Regions from separate parts of the Roseburia amylophila genome, predicted to be linked through region 1. Evidence: riboswitches for the same ligand, from Rfam matches in the RefSeq annotation. Region 1 holds a riboswitch; the other holds the start of a gene.
What was found. Region 1 has a riboswitch for ZMP and ZTP ahead of pflB (formate C-acetyltransferase). Riboswitches for the same ligand answer to the same signal wherever they lie in the genome.
Positions count from the first base shown of each region.

Region 2: another riboswitch for ZMP and ZTP. It lies ahead of OCV43_RS04645 (IMP cyclohydrolase); the one in region 1 lies ahead of pflB (formate C-acetyltransferase).

Region 1 covers NZ_JAOQKI010000014.1:19,110-28,862, forward strand. The annotation lists gene OCV43_RS09755 (MerR family transcriptional regulator) at 1-465, shown strand, start outside; gene pflA (pyruvate formate-lyase-activating protein) at 512-1,246, opposite strand; gene pflB (formate C-acetyltransferase) at 1,394-3,646, opposite strand; ZMP/ZTP riboswitch at 3,842-3,921, opposite strand; gene OCV43_RS09770 (amino acid ABC transporter ATP-binding protein) at 4,005-4,745, opposite strand; gene OCV43_RS09775 (amino acid ABC transporter permease) at 4,735-5,421, opposite strand; gene OCV43_RS09780 (transporter substrate-binding domain-containing protein) at 5,442-6,239, opposite strand; gene OCV43_RS09785 (type II CAAX endopeptidase family protein) at 6,487-7,350, shown strand; gene OCV43_RS09790 (DEAD/DEAH box helicase family protein) at 7,347-9,753, opposite strand, start outside.
Region 2 covers NZ_JAOQKI010000005.1:126,024-135,776, reverse strand. The annotation lists gene OCV43_RS04660 (acetate kinase) at 1-1,090, opposite strand, end outside; gene OCV43_RS04655 (nucleotidyltransferase) at 1,317-2,576, shown strand; gene OCV43_RS04650 (phosphoribosylaminoimidazolecarboxamide formyltransferase) at 3,118-4,296, opposite strand; gene OCV43_RS04645 (IMP cyclohydrolase) at 4,336-5,049, opposite strand; ZMP/ZTP riboswitch at 5,184-5,264, opposite strand; gene OCV43_RS04640 (glycosyltransferase family protein) at 5,307-6,500, opposite strand; gene OCV43_RS04635 (PFL family protein) at 6,525-7,889, opposite strand; gene OCV43_RS04630 (ACT domain-containing protein) at 7,994-8,278, opposite strand; gene OCV43_RS04625 (MBL fold metallo-hydrolase) at 8,314-9,111, opposite strand; gene OCV43_RS04620 (cell division FtsA domain-containing protein) at 9,132-9,753, opposite strand, start outside.

The sequences.
Region 1 (9,753 bases):
CTGACTATAAATCCGGATATCATTGAAGAAGTCTCTCTGCCAGGATTTTATATTGCAGCACACCCTATCAGTTCTTCCGATGATAAGACCATCTCCGTAAAAGTCAGTGAACTTCTGAACTCCTATTATGAAAGTAAGGAAACTACCGGTTTTACAGTGCTTTATATCCAGATGGAACGTGACCTTGCCCGGGGTGCCCATAATCTTTATCACGAGGTATGCCTTGCCATGCAGACCCCTCCCAAGAAAATGCCTTACCGGATTCTTCCGGCTTCTAAATGTCTCGCCGCCTATCACCTGGGAGACTGGGATGATATTTCACTTGCCTATGACAGGCTGCGCAGCTACATGAAGCAGCACCAGATTGCTTCATCCGATGGCAGATTCTATGAAGAAGAATTGATTAACGCTACCATGACGGATAAACGAAGTGAATATCTTACCCGCATTATCGTCAGAATCTAAAAAGCAGCATTACAGTTTCATTTTCCTCTACATTTGCTTATCTATTTTACAGTGCCCCGAGAATCTCTTTTGCCCGGTCTATCTGCTCCTTTGTAGGCGGGTCTACGCCTTCTAACTGGTATGGAATTCCAAGTTCCTTCCATTTAAAAACGCCTAAGGTATGATATGGCAGCACTTCCACCCGCTCTACTGTCTTAAGGGTATCAAGAAAACTTCTTAAGCGGTAAAGCTCGTCCTCTTCTGTTGTAATACCCGGCACCAGCACATGGCGGATCCACATTGCTTTGCCATGGTCTGATAAATAAGCTGCCATTTCCAAAATATTCTGATTCGTCTGTCCGGTGAGTTTCCGGTGTGTCGCATCATCCATATGCTTAATGTCTAACATAAAGAGGTCTGTATATTTCATCAGCTTATCAAATTTACTTTTAAATGGTTCTTCCATGGAAAATGGATTGCCGGAGGTATCGAGACAGGTATTTACCCCTTTTTCTTTTGCCAGCCGGAACAGTTCTGTTACAAAATCTATCTGTAAAAGAGCCTCTCCACCGCTTACGGTGATTCCGCCCTTTTCTTTCCAATATGTTTTATAGCGAAGTGCCTTTTTTAACACTTCTTCCGGTGTCATCAGCTCTCCGCCATCTTTCGCCCAGGTATCCGGGTTATGGCAGTACTGACATCTCATGTTACAGCCTTTTAAAAATACAATATATCTTACACCCGGCCCGTCTGCCGAGCCAAAGCTTTCTACGGAATGGATGCGTCCTTTTATTTCACTCATATTGCCTCCTATACACCAAAATACTTACAGCTGCTTAACAACCTATGATAAAAATGTGCAGGCTTTTTTTCATTAAGCCTGCACATTCTGCTTTACCTGAATCGCGGAAAAATCGTATGCTCCCCGCAGTTCGGTTACTGTCTTAAATTACATACGCTCATGACAGGTACGGGCAATAACATCAAGCTGCTGCTCTTTTGTCAGGTCGATGAACTTAACTGCATAGCCGGATACACGGATTGTGAAGTTTGCATACTCTTCTTTCTCCGGATGCTCCATTGCATCAATAAGCTTTTCTTTGCCAAATACATTGACATTCAGATGATGAGCACCCTGGTCAAAGTATCCGTCCATTACATTTACAAGGTTATCGATTCTTTCCTGCTCGTTGTTTCCAAGTGCGTCCGGATTGATAGTCTGTGTATTTGAAATACCATCTAATGCCCACTCATATGGAAGCTTGGTCAGAGAGTTTAAGGAAGCTAAAAGTCCGTTCTGTTCTGCACCGTAAGATGGGTTAGCTCCCGGTGAAAGCGGTTCGCCGGCTTTACGTCCATCCGGCATAGCTCCGGTTGCTTTACCATATACTACGTTAGAAGTAATGGTAAGGATAGAAGTTGTAGGCTCAGAATCACGATAAGTATGATGTTTCTTTAATTTATCCATGAAAGTCTTAAGCAGCCATACTCCGATTTCATCTGCACGGTCATCATCATTTCCGTACTTCGGGAAGTCTCCTTCGATTTCGAAGTCTTTTGCAAGTCCGTTCTCATCACGTACGACTTTTACTTTTGCATATTTGATTGCAGAAAGAGAATCAATAACATGTGAAAATCCTGCAATACCGGTTGCAAAGGTTCTCTTTAAGTCGGTATCCATCAGAGAAAGCTCTGCTGCTTCATAGTAATATTTATCATGCATATACTGAATCAGGTTCAGTGTATTTACATAGATGTCTACTAACCAGTCCATCATCTTGTCATATTTTGCCATTACTTCATCATAGTCAAGATATTCCGCTGTAATTGGTGCGTAGTTTGGTCCTACCTGCTCGCCTGATTTCTCATCAACACCACCGTTGATTGCGTAAAGCAGACATTTTGCAAGGTTTGCACGAGCGCCGAAGAACTGCATCTCTTTACCTGTCTGTGTAGCAGATACACAGCAGCAGATTGCATAATCATCGCCCCATACCGGTTTCATTGCATCATCGTTTTCATACTGGATTGAGCTTGTTTCAATCGAGATACGTGCTGCATAATCACGGAAGGTCTGTGGCAGTCTGGATGAATAGAATACAGTAAGGTTTGGTTCCGGTGCCGGTCCCATATTCTCTAAAGTATGAAGGAAACGGAAGTCTGTCCTGGTTACCATGGAACGTCCGTCTACACCTGTTCCTGCTACATCAAGGGTTGCCCATACAGGGTCACCGGAGAATAACTGGTTATAAGAAGGAATACGTGCGAATTTAACCATACGAAGTTTCATTGTGAAATGGTCAATCAGCTCCTGAGCCTGCTGCTCGGTAAGAATTCCCTTATCCATATCTCTCTTAATATAAATATCAAGGAAAGTAGAAACACGTCCTACTGACATTGCTGCACCGTTCTGTGTCTTGATTGCTGCAAGGTATCCGAAGTATAACCACTGAACAGCCTCTTTTGCATTGGTTGCAGGTCTTGAAATATCATATCCGTAAATCTCAGCCAGTTTCTTCATGTCTTCCAGACATTTAATCTGCTCTGCAATTTCTTCTCTTAAACGGATGACATCATCTGTCATCTGTCCGCATCCGCAGTTGGCTTTGTCTTTCTTCTTCTCAGCGATTAAGTAATCCAGTCCGTATAATGCTACACGGCGGTAATCACCTACAATACGTCCACGACCGTAGGTATCCGGAAGACCTGTTAAAATCTTAGCATGACGAACCTTCATCATTTCCGGTGTATAAGCATCAAATACTGCTGTATTGTGTGTCTTATGATACTTGGTGAAAATTTCTTTTAATTTATCATTTACTTCATAACCGTAGGTCTCACATGCCTGAACAGCCATCTTGATTCCACCATATGGCATGAAAGCTCTCTTTAATGGTTTATCAGTCTGAAGACCAACTACCTGCTCTAAATCTTTTAAATTTTCATCAATATATCCCGGACCATAAGCTGTAATTCCGGTTACAACCTCTGTCTCCATATCAAGAACGCCGCCCTTGGCACGCTCTTCTTTCTGTAATTTCTGAAGTGCCCCCCATAGCTTGTTGGTTGCATCTGTCGGCTCAGCTAAAAAGCTCTCATCTCCATCATATGGAGTGTAGTTGTCCTGAATAAACTGACGAACATTGATTTCCTCTTTCCAGAGACGTCCTTCGAATCCATCCCACTCTTTCATTTCAATCATTACGATATCCTCCTAAAAAATGTATTCAGTATGAACACTGAATGGTTACTAAATTTACTGTCAACAGACTTTTTATTCATCGGCTTGAATTAGTCTTGTTTAACTGTAGTTAGTATATACTGACCATTATTTTTTTGTCAATATCTTTTGATGTTCAAAATAACATACACAAAAGAAAACGAGCCAGTCCTCCAGGTTCATCGCCCAGACGGTCGGCTCGTTTTCGTTATACTTCATGTGGTTTTTCCACTTATCCGTCAGTCATATAACGGTTTTATCATAGACTATTTCTTTTCTGATTGCAATAGCTTGTGAAAACTTTTTATCAACTATTTTTTCCGTTTTATCTGTTCTTTCGCTACAATACTTTGGAAAGGAAGTCGCAAAGACGCGGATTCTGTGGATTGGCGAAGAATTCTGCCGGTGTATTCTCTTCCTGAATCTGTCCTTCATTGATAAACATGACACGGCTTGCCACTTCTCTTGCAAATCCCATTTCGTGCGTTACCACTACCATGGTCATTCCGTCCTGTGCCAGTTCTTTCATAATTTCAAGAACTTCTCCTACCATTTCCGGATCCAGTGCGGAAGTCGGCTCGTCAAATAACATGACATCCGGATTCATTGCCAGTGCTCTTGCAATTGCAATACGCTGTTTCTGTCCACCGGAAAGCATTGCGGGATAGGTATCTGCTTTATCAGACAGTCCGACTCTCATCAAAAGCTCGTCCGCACGCTTAGATGCCTCTTCCTTATTCATAAGTCCGGTCTGAACCGGTGCCAGCATGATATTTCCTTTTACGGTATAATTTGGGAACAGATTGAACTGCTGGAATACCATTCCAATCTTCTGACGCATCTTGTTGATGTCTACGGATTTATCCGTGATATCTGTTCCTTCAAAAGTAATCACACCGGAAGTCGGTTCCTCTAAAAGATTTAAGGAACGTAAGAATGTGGATTTACCACAACCGGATGGTCCGATGATGGCTACTACCTCTCCCTGGGCGATTTCTGTGGAGATACCATTTAATACATTTACATTTCCAAAGGATTTACACAAATCCTTTACTTCAATCAATACCTTCTTATCGCTCATTTGTTCTCAACCTCGTTTCCAGTTTATGTACACCAGCCGTTAAAATCATAACGATTATCAGGTAGATAATTGCAACCCCGAACAATGGTAAGAATGGGTCATAAGTCTGGCTACGGATGATATCGCCGCCCTTTGTCAAATCCGGGATTGCAATATATCCACTGATGGAAGTCTCTTTCAGTAAAGTAATAAACTCATTTGCCAGAGCAGGAAGTACATTCTTAAATGCCTGTGGCAGTATAATCAGACGCATGGTCTGCGAATAATTCAATCCGAGGCTTCGTCCAGCTTCAAACTGTCCTTCGTCTACAGACATGATTCCGGAACGTACAATCTCTGCTACATAGGCAGCCGAATTCAAACCAAAAGCGATTACAGCCACTGCAATCTTATTATCGAGTGCAACCAGAATAATATAGTACATAATCAAAAGCTGTACCATCGTAGGGGTTCCACGCCATATGGTAAGATACATTTTACATATAAAATTCAAAACATTTAATCCACCATGTTTATCATGGGTGGAACGGATAATTGCGACTAAAAATCCAACCACAATACCCAGAAGTACTGCAAGCACTGCAATAAGCAGTGTATTGCCAAGACCACGTAACAGATAAAGATATCTGTCTTTCTCTATAAAATCCTGTTGAAAGCTGCTTAAAAAATCGCTCAAGGTCTTTCCTCCTATACCGATTATTTATTTCTTACTACAATAACCTGGCTTGCTGTTGCATAAGTATCTGTAAAGTCAATGTTCTTAAGACGGTCTTCTTTTACAGTCATTCCTGCTGCACCAAAATCTGCTTTACCGGAAGATACTGCTGCGATGATTGCATCAAATTCCATATCTTCAATCTCTAAATCATAACCAAGCTTGTCACAGATTGCTTTTGCGATATCTGCATCGATACCAACTACGTTGTCACCATCATAATATTCGTATGGCTCAAACTGCGCATTGGTTGCCATGGTAAGTTTTCCGTTTGGATATTCTGTTCCCTCCGGAGTCTCATATGGATGCTCTCCTGTTTCATCACCAATATAGTTGCTGATGATAGTATCGATTGTTCCATCTGCTTTTAACTCTTCGATTGCTTTGTTGAATTCGTCTGTTAAATCTGTATTATCTTTTGCGATACAGATTGCATATTCCTCTGCATCAAAGGTGTCATCTAAGATTTTCAAGTCATCATTCTTCTCAACAAATGCCTCTGCTGGCTGCTTGTCGATGATTACACAGTCGATCTTACCGGTCTTTAATGCCTGGATTGCATCAGAACCTTTGTTGTAACGCTCTACGGTGCTTCCTTCGTCCTCATATGCTGTTGCATCGGCATCTCCGGTTGTTCCAAGCTGAACACCGATTTTCTTTCCCGGAAGGTCATCCTTGGAATTTACTGTGTTTGCAGCTACAGATGAGCCACATCCTACCATTGCTACTGTCATTGCTGCAGTTAATAAAAGTGCTGCAAATTTCTTCATGTTCTTCATATTTATTCCTCCTCTGATTATAATTATGTGAATTTATATTTCATACAACATCATAAAATATATCAACATAACGCCTAGTATAGCATGATTCCGCCTATTTCACAAGTACCCGGAGAGTATTTATCTGCATTTAAAAATACATTTTTCCATGTATTTTTAAACAGGCGGTACCTCAGTAGTTTGCATATTCGCTTCATAATTGTTATAATGTGCCAAGAAAAGCGATGATACTTGAGGAGGTTTTTTCATGAAGCGATTTGGCAGAATTATGTTCTGTTTTCTTCCGGCTCTGCTGGCATTTGGCCTGCAGCAGCTTATCTCCATTCCGGCAGTAGGGCTTGCTCTGCTGGGTGGTTTTTATACCAAAGGGGCAACTTCTATCGATGACTGTATGGATGCATTTTTAAATATTATTTCCACCGCCAATTTTAATGCCGGTGTCAGTGCAGCCTACGGTACTGTTGCCCTTGTGGTATTTGCCTGCTGGTATTATAAAAAGTTCCGGCCGACAGAACCGGAAAATGTACGGAAACCATTTAATATTCCGGTTATCTTCGGCATTCTTATTACTGCAGTAGGATTACAGTATATTACCAATTACATTGTATCTTTTACCGCAGCCATTAACCCGCACTGGCTGGAATATTACAGTAACCTGGTAGAATCGGTGGGACTGGATGAGCCTTCCCTGATTCTGGTTCTCTATTCCGTTCTGATTGGACCTGTCTGTGAAGAACTGATTTTCCGTGGACTGACTTTGAAATATGCAAAAAGAGCAATGCCTTTCTGGGTTGCTAACTTCTTGCAGGCACTGCTCTTTGGTGTGTTCCATATGAATATGATTCAGGGTGTTTATGCTTTTGTGGTAGGAATTGTTCTTGGATTTATCTGCGAGAAAAGCCGCAGCATTTATCCTTCCATGCTTTTCCATATCCTCTTTAACATCTGGGGAACCTTCTCCCCGGACTGGTTTATGTATAAAGCAGATACCGTTCCGTTCTTCTTCCTGTGGTTCTTTGTTGGTGCCGGACTACTGGTTGCAGGACTGTTCCTCTTTTTCTTTGGAGTAAATAAAAAATATCCCAAAATTGAAAATTCTTATTATTCTTAATATCCTTTTGCAATTTTCTTTCCCTGCAAAAGGCTCTGGTTTTGATTTACAAAGGAGCGTGTCCGCTCTTTTAATAATAATTTTCGTCCTTCCGGGGTTCTTGTATATACCACATGGTATGGTCCAAGAGCCCTTTTCATATGCTTTTCAAAAATCAGGGCACGCTCCTTTTGTCTTCCGAATATTTCCGGGACACTGTAACACTCTCTTGATGTGCCAAAGATTTTTTCCCGGATAAGAAGATACCTTGGGTTATCAATAACACCCCACAATTCTTCCATGCAGGCAGAATAGGTTGTCTTATCTCTGGTGGTTCCACCTTTAAGCCAGGTACCTACCACAAATCCATTAAAGGATTCTACTTCTGTCCTGCAATGGGCACCATCCTCTAATTCCCCGCATTCCCTCAATGCATCTAGCATTGCTTCGCTAAGCTGTTTCATCCGTCTTGCCGGGGTGCTGAATTTAAACAGACGTATCCCCTGATAGACAATTCCGGCAAATGCGGCTAACAGCGCAATTCCAAGTAACAGGAAAGCCGGATGATTACCAAGCTTCTGTGCCATCATTCTTCCACTCATTAAGAGTATTGCAAGTATCACCTGTATGATTTCTATACAGACCGCATTAATAAAGATATATCCGGTTTCTATTTCTTTTGCTGCAATTTCATCTATCTGTTCTATTTCCATCTGATTTCGCACTTCCTGTAAGGACTGGTTCCATCGCTGCCTCAATGCATTTCTGTCCTTTGCACGCTCAAGCATCATGCGGTTTGCTTTATCTACCTCATATTTTGATGTTATCTTTGGAATGTCCAGCCGACCGATTCCGCTTTCGATTACATCTTCCCTGCAGGATACTCCTAAAAATGATTCAAACCGGCGTTCCAACATTTCATAATCGCCCTCTGCATCAGTATTACTCTGCTGTCCTCGCTCTTTTGGAAAAATGCAGGCAAGATGCCAGATGTTTCCGGTCTTATCCGGCTGCTCTCTGTCGGTACGGATTGCTCTTCCACGCATCTGGTTACTCAGCATAAAAGACCCTACATAGGTTGCCAGTATCAGGGAATTGATGCACGGTGCATCCCAGCCTTCTCCCAGCAATGACTTGGTTCCAATCAATGTATGAATCTCTCCCTGGCGGAATAACTCCGTCACAACAGCTACGGTGTGGGTGCTCTTTCCCTTTATCATAAGCTGTCCGTATCCGGTATCTCCCAGTGGATTTAACGTTCCGCTGCAGCCATACTGTGCCAGCAATTCCGGAAGTTTTGCTTCGACTTCCATTGGAACTATTATCACTGTTCCACTCAGCACACCAAGACGGATTCCAGCCATGTTCTGCCGCCTTAAATATTCAAAAATCGGCACTGCACCAAGCTCTGTGACCAGTGTATCTTTACTTCCAATCTCCGGCAATTTGTCTTTCTTAATATAATCGCAGAGAACCAGAAGGCGTAAATCATTTTCCAGTGCCTCATACTCAGCCTGCACAATGGTATGGATGCTCTCCATCTTTCCCTGGCTTTTCATAAGTACCTTTTTAATGGCTTCATTATCCCGCAGTGCAACCTTGTTCCGGTAGATGGCTCCTGCCTCTTTTAATTCCTGCAGCAGGCTTTCCCGCTCTGCTTCCATCATGGTATAGGATTCTCTGTCCTCATAAAGAACACCCTGCAGTAACACTTCCATCCAGTGTGCATCCATCCCCGGCAGTTTTCCCTTTGTCCCGATGAGCTTCCTTAAATAACCAGAAAATGGAATCCCTTTTGCCTGGCAGTATACCAGCAGCGCTGTAAAATACTCCGGTTTATCTAAGAACCGCTCACTGTATTCTTCCGGATGCATAAGCCCCTGATGGGAAGATACGATTCTTCGCAATGTCTCATCTGCCATCATTTTCTGCACCTGCATCTGCATCCGCTTCTGATGCTCCCTGACATATGCTTCCTCTTCTCTTGTCGGCCAGTTAAAATAAACGTAGTCCTGATGCGGACAGAGACTTCCTTCTCTTACCAGTTCCGGTGTAAAGATTTCTTCATCAATCGGTCCGCACATATCGATATAACGCTTCCACTGTGCTGGTGTACTGTCATAAGGTGGTGTTGCTGTCAATGCAATGATTTTCACATCCGGCAGCTTGTCTAAGAAAGTCTCCAGTGCCTTCCACCACTCACTGCGAAGGTGATGTGCCTCATCCAGACAAATTGTTGTAATACCAGCTTCCTTTACTGCCTTAAAAATATCGAAATCCCGGTAGTCAACCTGCTCCGTTTCCTTCTCTCCATCTGCTTCTTCTGTCACTCCGCCGGCTGCCACTTTACTGTCTGCCGCATCTACTCCATCCACCGCTTCACTGGCTGCTGCATCTTCCTCTGCCGCTTCCCCGCTGTCCTCT
Region 2 (9,753 bases), on a different contig from region 1:
CCTCTCCACGAACCATATTTGCTTCCTTATCCATGGTAATTCCAAGATATCCGAAGTATGCAAGAATCTTCTCTCGGATGAAGGATGTATTCTCACCAATTCCTGCAGTAAAAGCAATGGCATCTACTCCGTTCATTGCAGCCACATAAGCACCGATATATTTTGCTACACGGTAAGCAAATACTTCACATGCTGCAATTGCTCTTGGATTTCCTTCATGATAAGCAGCCTCGAGGTCACGGAAATCACTGGATACACCGGAAAGTCCCTCTACACCGGATTTTTTATTTAATACATCCATAATTCCGTCGATGTCAAGGTTTTCTTTCTTTGCAATGAATTCCATGATTGCCGGGTCAATGTCACCGGAACGTGTTCCCATTACAAGTCCCTCTAATGGAGTAAGTCCCATAGAGGTATCTACACATTTACCATCTAATACAGCACTGATGGATGCTCCGTTTCCAAGGTGGGCAACAATCAGTCTGGAATTGTTATAATCAAGATTTAAGAACTCAGCCAGACGTTTGGATACGAAGCTGTGGCTTGTTCCGTGGAAACCGTAACGTCTTACCTTGTATTTCTCATAATATTCATATGGCAGACCATAAAGATAAGCCTTCTGCGGCATGGTCTGATGGAAAGCGGTATCAAACACACCTACCATTGGTACACCAGGCATAAGTTCCTGACATACACGAATACCAATTAAGTTTGCAGGGTTATGAAGTGGTGCAAGCTCATTACACTCTTCCACTTTTGCTAATACTTCTTCATTTAATACAACAGACTGGGCAAATTTCTCACCACCATGTACGACACGATGTCCTACTGCATCAATTTCAGAAAGACTCTTTACCGCACCTGTCTTTGGGTTTACCAGTGCATCCAGTACCATCTGGATACCTTCTTTATGGGTCGGCATTGGTGCTTCTGTTATCTCTTTATCATGGCCAGCAAGCTGGTATACTAATCTTCCATCAATTCCGATTCTTTCACAAAGTCCTTTAGCCAGTACAGCTTCTGTATCTGAATTAATAAGCTGATACTTCAAAGAAGAACTTCCACAGTTAATAACTAATACGTTCATCTGTTTTCTCCTCACTGCTATTTTTTTACGGTTCATTGTTACAAATCCGCATATGTATGTTTAGTATACGCCTATTTTAAATGGTGTTCAAGTACAGTGTCTGAAAAAATGCAAAGAAAAATATTTTTTCGAAATTCTTCTTATGAATACTTTCCATAAGTAATTTGCCAAAAATATGGGAATAATGCTATGATAGAACTATATTATTTGTAACTTTGGAGGACTTATGCGCATCATAGGAATCATTGCAGAATACAATCCGTTTCATAACGGTCATGCTTACCAGATAGAAAAAATCCGTTCCCTGACCCAGGCTGACTTCGTTATCGCAGCCATGAGTGGAAATTTCGTCCAGCGGGGAGAACCGGCTCTTATTGACAAATATGCACGAACAGAAATGGCTTTAAGCTGCGGTGCTGACCTGGTAATTGAGCTGCCAGCCCTCTGGGCAACTGCTTCTGCCGAACTTTTTGCTTCTGCAGGTGTTGCACTCATGCGTAAATGTGGCTGCGTAGACACCCTCTGCTTTGGTGCAGAAACAGACAATCTTTCTTTATTAAAAGAAGTTGCTTCCCTGCTCGTATCCGAACCAGAGGACTACAAAGAAGTTCTCTCTTCCTGTCTCAAAAAAGGAATGTCCTATCCTGCCGCAAGAAGTCAGGCGGTATGCAGCTATTTAAAAGAAGCCAACCAGCAAATCCCGGCCGATGAACTTGCCTGCCTTTTAAATGAGCCAAATAATATTCTTGCTATTGAATATTTAAAAGCGATTCAGGCTCAGAATGCCGCCATCACCCCTTATCTGATTCAGCGGACCGGAGACGGCTATCACGAAGCGGCACTTAACAGCAGTCTTTCCTCTGCCACTGCCATAAGAAAAGAACTTCTTTCAAACGGCTGGAATGACATCACTACATTAAATCCATATCTGCCGGAAGCTGCTTATTCTATTTTAAAAGAATATCTTAATCTTTATCCGCCGCTTTCTGCTAATGATTTTTCTGCTCCGCTCTCTTACCTTCTGTTACAGCAGAGTGAAGCACAACTGGCTTTCTGTGGTGATTCCAATGAAGCAATTGCCCACCGGATAAAAAATTTGCAAAAACAGTTTCATTCCTTTGAGCAGTTCTGCCAGTTACTGAAAACAAAGGATATGACTTATACCAGAATCAGCCGGATTTTCACTCACCTTCTGCTTCAGATTACAGCTGAAGATTATCGTTTGGGAAAATCCTTAGATTACATTCCTTATCTTCGTATCTTAGGATTCCGCAAGGACGCCTCCCGGCTCCTCACGATTTTAAGCAATTATGCGGATGTTCCAATGATTTCTAAGAGTGCCAACGCAGCCTCTATGCTATCTTCTGATGCTGCACGCCTTTTTGATCTGGATGTCTTTGCCGGAGAATTATATGAAAACATCCTGTCCGGAAAAACCGGGCAGGATGCCAGAAGCGAGTTTGTACGCAATATTGTAAGGGTGTGAATTTGCCGTGCCGTCTGATTTCACCATTTGGTTGGTGGAAAAATCAAAAGAGCGTTTGATAAAAAGATTTTGCCATCAAAAAGAGGTGTCTGGTTCCTGACACAAAATTCCGCAGTTACTAAGCAGTTTTTTTCTTTTTGAGATTAAAACAGTCTTTCCAATGTTTGACAAGATGTCTGTACGGTTCGCCGAAGTACGGATGCATAATAAAGGCTGTTAGGGGCACTTGGAATTTCGTCTGGCAACAGGCAACGCTGGCACAGGGATGTGCCAGCAAGGCGCATTTGAACATGGATGTGAATTTGCGCCGGTTGCCAGACAAACCAAAATTTTAAATTGAAATTCCTAGTGCCCCTTGCAGGCTTTATAGAGCATCCGTACCCGACGGACAGTGCAGACATCCAGTCAAAGCAACGGAAAGACTGCTTACATTCAAGAAAAACAAACTGCTAAGAACTGCTGAAATTTTATATCAAAGGAATCCAGCACCTCTTTTGACAGCAAAATCTTATCTTTCAAATCCTATCTGATTTTCCAGCTCTTAGTGGTGGAACAGACGGATTCCGGTAAAGCTCATCACCATACCATATTTGTTACAGGTTTCGATTACATGGTCATCACGGATAGATCCGCCCGGCTGTGCTACATACTGCACGCCACTTCTGTGGGCGCGCTCGATGTTATCTCCAAATGGGAAGAACGCATCAGAGCCAAGAGATACTCCGGTATTCTTATCTAACCATGCACGTTTTTCTTCTGCCGTAAATACAGCAGGTCTGGTCTTAAATATCTTCTCCCATTCGCCATCTGCAAGTACGTCCATATAATCCTCGCCAATGTAAAGGTCGATTGCATTATCACGGTCAGCTCTGCGGATTTTATCTAAAAATGGCAGATTCAGTACCTGTGGAGACTGGCGCAACCACCAGTTATCTGCTTTGGAGCCTGCTAATCTGGTACAGTGGATACGGGACTGCTGTCCGGCACCGATACCGATTGCCTGTCCGTCTTTTACATAACATACGGAGTTAGACTGTGTATATTTTAAAGTAATCATGGAAATTGCCAGATCTCTCTTTGCTGATTCCGGCAGCTCTTTGTTTTCTGTTACAATATTGTCAAAGAAATGCTCGTCAATATTTAACTCATTTCTTCCCTGCTCAAAGGTAACGCCAAATACCTGTTTCCGCTCGATTGGGTCTGGAATATAGTCAGGATCAATTTCAATGACATTGTAATTGCCATTTTTCTTTGCTTTTAAAATTTCTAATGCGTCATCATCATAGCCCGGTGCAATAACTCCATCAGATACTTCTCTTTTAATTAAAAGTGCGGTTGCTTTATCACAGACATCAGAAAGAGAAATGAAATCTCCGAAAGAGGACATACGGTCAGCGCCTCTTGCTCTTGCATATGCATTGGCAATCGGTGTAAATTCTACATCCATGTCATCTACCCAGTAAATCTTACGCTCTACGTCAGAAAGCGGAAGTCCCACTGCTGCACCTGCTGGAGAAACATGTTTAAAAGAAGTGGCTGCCGGAAGCCCGGTTGCTTTCTTTAATTCTTTTACTAACTGCCAGCCATTGAATGCGTCTAAGAAGTTAATATAACCTGGTTTACCATTTAATACTTTGATTGGCAATTCGCCATTTTCCATGTAAATTCTGGATGGTTTCTGATTTGGGTTACAACCATATTTTAATTCTAATTCTTTCATTTTATTTTCCTCTCTCGCACGAATCTTATTCACAAAATCTTATTTGTTCTTGTTTACAATGCGGCTTTCATATTTTCCGGTTTCAATATCAATATATCTTACAAATAAAGATACCTTATTGTCTGCATTCAGTTTATTCCATACCAGTTCGGTAAATGCATCAATGTCATCTCCGATATCAACCAGTACCGGCTCGCCCTCAAAGCTTGGTAATGGATTGCCATCATTCATATAAGTATGAATGAAATGTCCTTCCCCAGCTACCGGATTCTCATAAGCAAATGTATAACGGTTGCAGGCATCCGGATTACCATTGTTGCTCTTTAAAATAGACATTGCATAATTGTATTTTCCATCTTCCACATGCATGATTCCGGAAATACGCGGTGTATAGTTAGGTGCGTCCGGCTCAAATTCTCTGGTTCTTAATGCCTGTTCGAAGGTCTGCTGTTTATCCATCAGTTCATAAATGGTATCTGTCTGGTCTCCATTGGTTACAATGGTCTTATTGCCCAGTACACGAACCGGTGCATAAATAATAAGACTTGGGTCACTTAATTTTGCAGGGTCAAATGCCTGGGTACGGATTCCTTCTCCATCCTCAACAAATACACGGTTACGGCTGTTCTCGCTTCTTCCCATGATAAAATAAGCAGTTACCGCATACTTTCCATTCTTCGACTTTCCAATTACAATTCCTCTTCCCGGATAAGTAGTGCTTCCAAGTTCTTCTGCTAATGAAGTCATCTTCATTTTTGTTCCTCCTTCTTACGCTCCATGTAATTTTTAAAGTTGCTGCAGCTTTCGTCAAAGTCTCTTTCTCTTTCGAATTTTTCCTGTGACTTTTCCTGTTTGCATGCATAAAAAATACCGACACGTATCCCGAGCTTAACTGCCCAGACGGTCGGCTTTCTCAGGTCATACTTCATGTGGTTATTCCCACGGTTCCGTCAGTCATATGACCTGAATTTAGTAAAACATATTCCAAAACACTTGTCAAGGAATTCTTCCTATAAGAACTCTCTCAGACGTTCTGCACGGTTCGCCCAGGTATCTTCCTTAAGTGCCCGTTCATAAGAATATTCTATGATTTCTTTCATTTTCTTCGGATGTCCCAGCATGGATAATACCTGTTCCGGCAATGCATCCAGATGCTCTAACTCATAAAATGCCAGATCTTTTCCATCGCAGAAACGCTCCTTTAAATAAATGCTGCCATCTGTCAGGGATACTGCTTTATTTAACATGGCTGTAAAAATTCTGTCATGGGCTCCATCCTTAAACCACGGCATGGTATTCAATGCAATCTTGGTATTCCGGATGATTTTTACGCATTCGGCAGAATCAAGCTGCCTTCCGTTTAAAATAAGATTCTCCGGATGTTTTACCTTAAGATTCTCCCACCCTTTACCAAAAACATGTACCCGTACTCCATTGTCTACCAATGTCCGCACCGTTTCTCCACGGAAATAAGTCCGGTTATACATATCCAAAAAAAGCATTCCTGCAAAGCATGCCATCAGCTCCCGCTCCGTTACTTCCGGAATCTCCCGGCGGACAAAATGCTCCATGGCAGAATCTAACGGCTCTGACGGATGCAGGCGGAGATAATTTAATATCTCATGATAGAAATCAATATATTCCTTCGTCTGGCTGGTAAAATGCTCTTCAATTGCCGGAAGATGCACATAGTTTGCGATAAAACCCACTTCATATTCCCGGTTCTCATATGGAATAAAGTCTGTCGAAATACGTTCTTCCTTATCCATCAGAAAATTCCCTGCCAATGGTAAAAAATGACAGGGAATTCCTTTATAAAACCGTTTCATATAAGAAATATGCTGACGGTCGATGCAGAACACAGTCAGATTCGGAATTGTCTCATCAAGCTGCTTATGATAATACAACGGATGGTCCACAAGAATGCAATAGACCGGAATATTTCTGCTGGCAAAGACAGACTGAGACTCTGTCTCCAACAGGAACTCCTCTCCGCTTAATCCGATAAAGTTAAAGGTAATGACTGCGGTCTCGCCACTTTTTAAAAAGCGGCTTAATCGTTTCGTGTCAGCATATTCTGCCTGAATGTCAAAGAAGAAAATCTGATATCCCATCTTGCGAAATGACGCTGCCATCTCATGTGAAAAATAAGTTAATGTTTCTACGCCTCGTTCAAAAAACACAAGTTTACGGATATCACTCATTTTCTTTCTCCATTTCAAAAAATCCTAGTTCTTAAAGCTGTGAATTGGTGCAGGAATTCTTCCCCCACGGTTGATAAATGCATCACAGGAATACTGGTTTACCGGCATAATCGGTGCATAGCCGAATAATCCACCAAATTCTACAGTATCACCTACTCCCTTTCCGATTACCGGAATCAGACGGGCTGCTGTAGTCTTCTGGTTAATCATTCCAAGTGCCATTTCATCTGCAATAATACCGGAAATGGTAGTTGCCTTGGTATCACCCGGAATTGCAATCATATCGAGACCTACGGAACATACACAAGTCATTGCTTCTAATTTCTCCAGTGTAATGGCATTTGCCTGTACTGCATTAATCATTCCCTGGTCTTCGCTGACCGGAATAAATGCACCACTTAAACCACCAACATAAGAAGATGCCATTACACCGCCCTTCTTAACCTGGTCATTTAAAAGAGCAAGGGCTGCTGTCGTTCCCGGTGCACCTGCATATTCAAGACCAATTTCACAAAGAATATCTGCTACACTGTCTCCGATTGCAGGAGTTGGTGCCAGAGATAAATCTACAATACCAAATGGAATATTTAAAATTCTCGACGCTTCCTGTGCTACAAGCTGACCTACACGGGTTACTTTAAATGCAGTCTTCTTGATGGTCTCACATAATACTTCAAAGTTCTCTCCACGGACTTTTTCCAGTGCAGTCTTTACAACACCCGGTCCGCTGACACCAACATTGATTACCGCATCTGCCTCTGTTACACCATGGAATGCGCCTGCCATAAACGGGTTGTCATCCGGTGCATTACAGAATACAACCAGTTTCATACAGTCTACAGAATCTCTGTCCTTAGACTGCTCTGCCACCTCTAAGAGAATCTCTCCCATTAATTTTACAGCATCCATGTTAATTCCGGTCTTTGTGGATGCAAGATTTACAGAACTGCAGACTCTTTCGGTACGGCAAAGTGCCATTGGAATAGAACGGATTAAAAGCTCATCTGCCTTTGTCATTCCCTTGGATACCAGTGCAGAATATCCACCAATCAGGTTTACTCCTACTGCTTTGGCTGCTGCATCCATAGTATCTGCAATGGTTGCAAAATCTTCCGGTGTCTTGCAGGCTGCCCCGCCAACCAGTGCAATTGGTGTAACGGAAATTCTTTTATTTACGATTGGGATTCCAAATTCCTGCTCAATCTGATTTCCTGCTGATACCAGATCCTTTGCCACTGTAGTAATTTTCTTATAAATGTTATCGTTTAACTTCTTTAAATCAGAATCAATACAATCCAAAAGACTGATTCCAATGGTAATGGTACGGACATCTAAGTTCTCATGCTCCACCATTTTATTGGTTTCGCTTACTTCCATTATATTAATCATTTTTTGTCTCCTATATTCTGCCTTTCTACGCAGCTCATTTCCTGTATTTTCATTGATACGCCTTAGTGACCTGCCAACAGCAGTTCCCTTTTATGTAAGTCGTATTAAATTCTGTGCATCATATCAAAGATTTCTTCTCTCTGACATTTGATGGTAACACCGATTTCCTCACCTAATTTTTCCAGTGCTGCAGAACACTCAGCAAATGGTGTTTTGGATGTATTTAAATCAACAATCATCATCATATTGAAGAATCCGTCAATGATAGTCTGTGAAATATCCAGTACATTGATATGCTGTTCTGATAAATAAGTACAAACTTTTGCGATAATTCCTACAGTATCTTTTCCTACTACAGTAATAATTGTCTTGCTCTGTGTCTTTTCCATTTTGTTCTCCTCTTATTTTTGCTTTCTTAATATTCTTAAATCCGGATAAGCTCAGACACTTCGTCCCGCTTTGCTACCTGGATTGGAAAATCATTTCCGTGGTACGGGTTCTCACCCTGTTCTACTTCCTGGCGCACTGTCTCATATGCCAGTTCTGCCAGATTATTTTCCTTGCTCAGATGCCCCAATACTACTTTTTTAAACTTATCATGCAGAAGCTGCCCTAAAAATTGTCCACTGCTCTCATTGGAAAGATGTCCTCTGTCCCCTAATATCCGCTGTTTCAGAGGATAAGGATAACTGCCCACCTGAAGCATACGCACATCATGATTTGCTTCTAACAATAATACATCTAAATCCTGCAGCTTGTCTATAAGATAATTGTCATATTTCCCCAAATCGGTAATGACCGCCATCTTTTTATCTGACTGTTTCATGATGTATGCCACCGGATTTGCGGCATCATGGGAAATGGATACCGGCTCCACCGTAATATCTCCAATCTGAAATTCCACTCCGGCTTCGATAGGATGAAACAAGGTCTCATCTACTTTTCCCACACTGGAAATCCCTTTGACTGCCTCAATGGTCTCTGCCGTGGCATAGATTGGAATTCCATATTTTCTTGCTACCACGCCAAGACCGGAAATGTGATCTGAATGTTCGTGGGTCACAAGCAGTGCCTGCATTTCCGCGGTTTTCAAACCGATACTGTTTAATCCTGCTTCAATGCGCTTTCCACTGATTCCGGCATCAATCATCAGATGGCTGCTTTCTGTTCCTGCGTAGATACAGTTTCCACTGCTTCCACTTGCAATACTGCATAATTCCATTTTCTTATGTCTCTTTCTATTTAGTAATTCTCTTTCCAGTACACTTCAATTTTATCGCCATCCTGCAATACCTGTGTATACTGGGCATCCATGCCATTAATTAAAGTTACAATTGCTCTTCCATGGGATGCTGACAAATCAAAATCAATATAATCAAAAATATCCACGAATACATATTCTTCTTTGCCACTTAAAGTAATTTCCTGATTGTTTGCAATAATATGTAATTCTTTGCTTTCCGGCTCTGCACCTGCCGTTTGAATGCCATCTGCAACATTTTCATCCGCAGCATTTTCGCCTGTCACAGATTCAGCTGCCTCAGAAGCTTCTGTCTCATGAACTTCAGCTGCACTGTCTGTGCTTTCTTCTATTGAAGCTTCTTCTTCCGGTCCGGCATCAAATCTGTGGTCTGCCTGTCCATAGGAAATATGACGTTCACCGCTTTCATAGGCAGAAGCACTCCATTCGATTTCAAAGTTCTCATAGCAAAGGGAACCCATATCTGCCGGTTTTCCATTTAAGATAATTCCGGCTTCTTCATCAATCCGCACATCCATAAACTCTGCCAGCTGTCCAATGGTATAGAAGTTTCTGGTTTCGATTTCGTCCCCTTCCTGAATAACATAATTAGAAGGTTCAAGG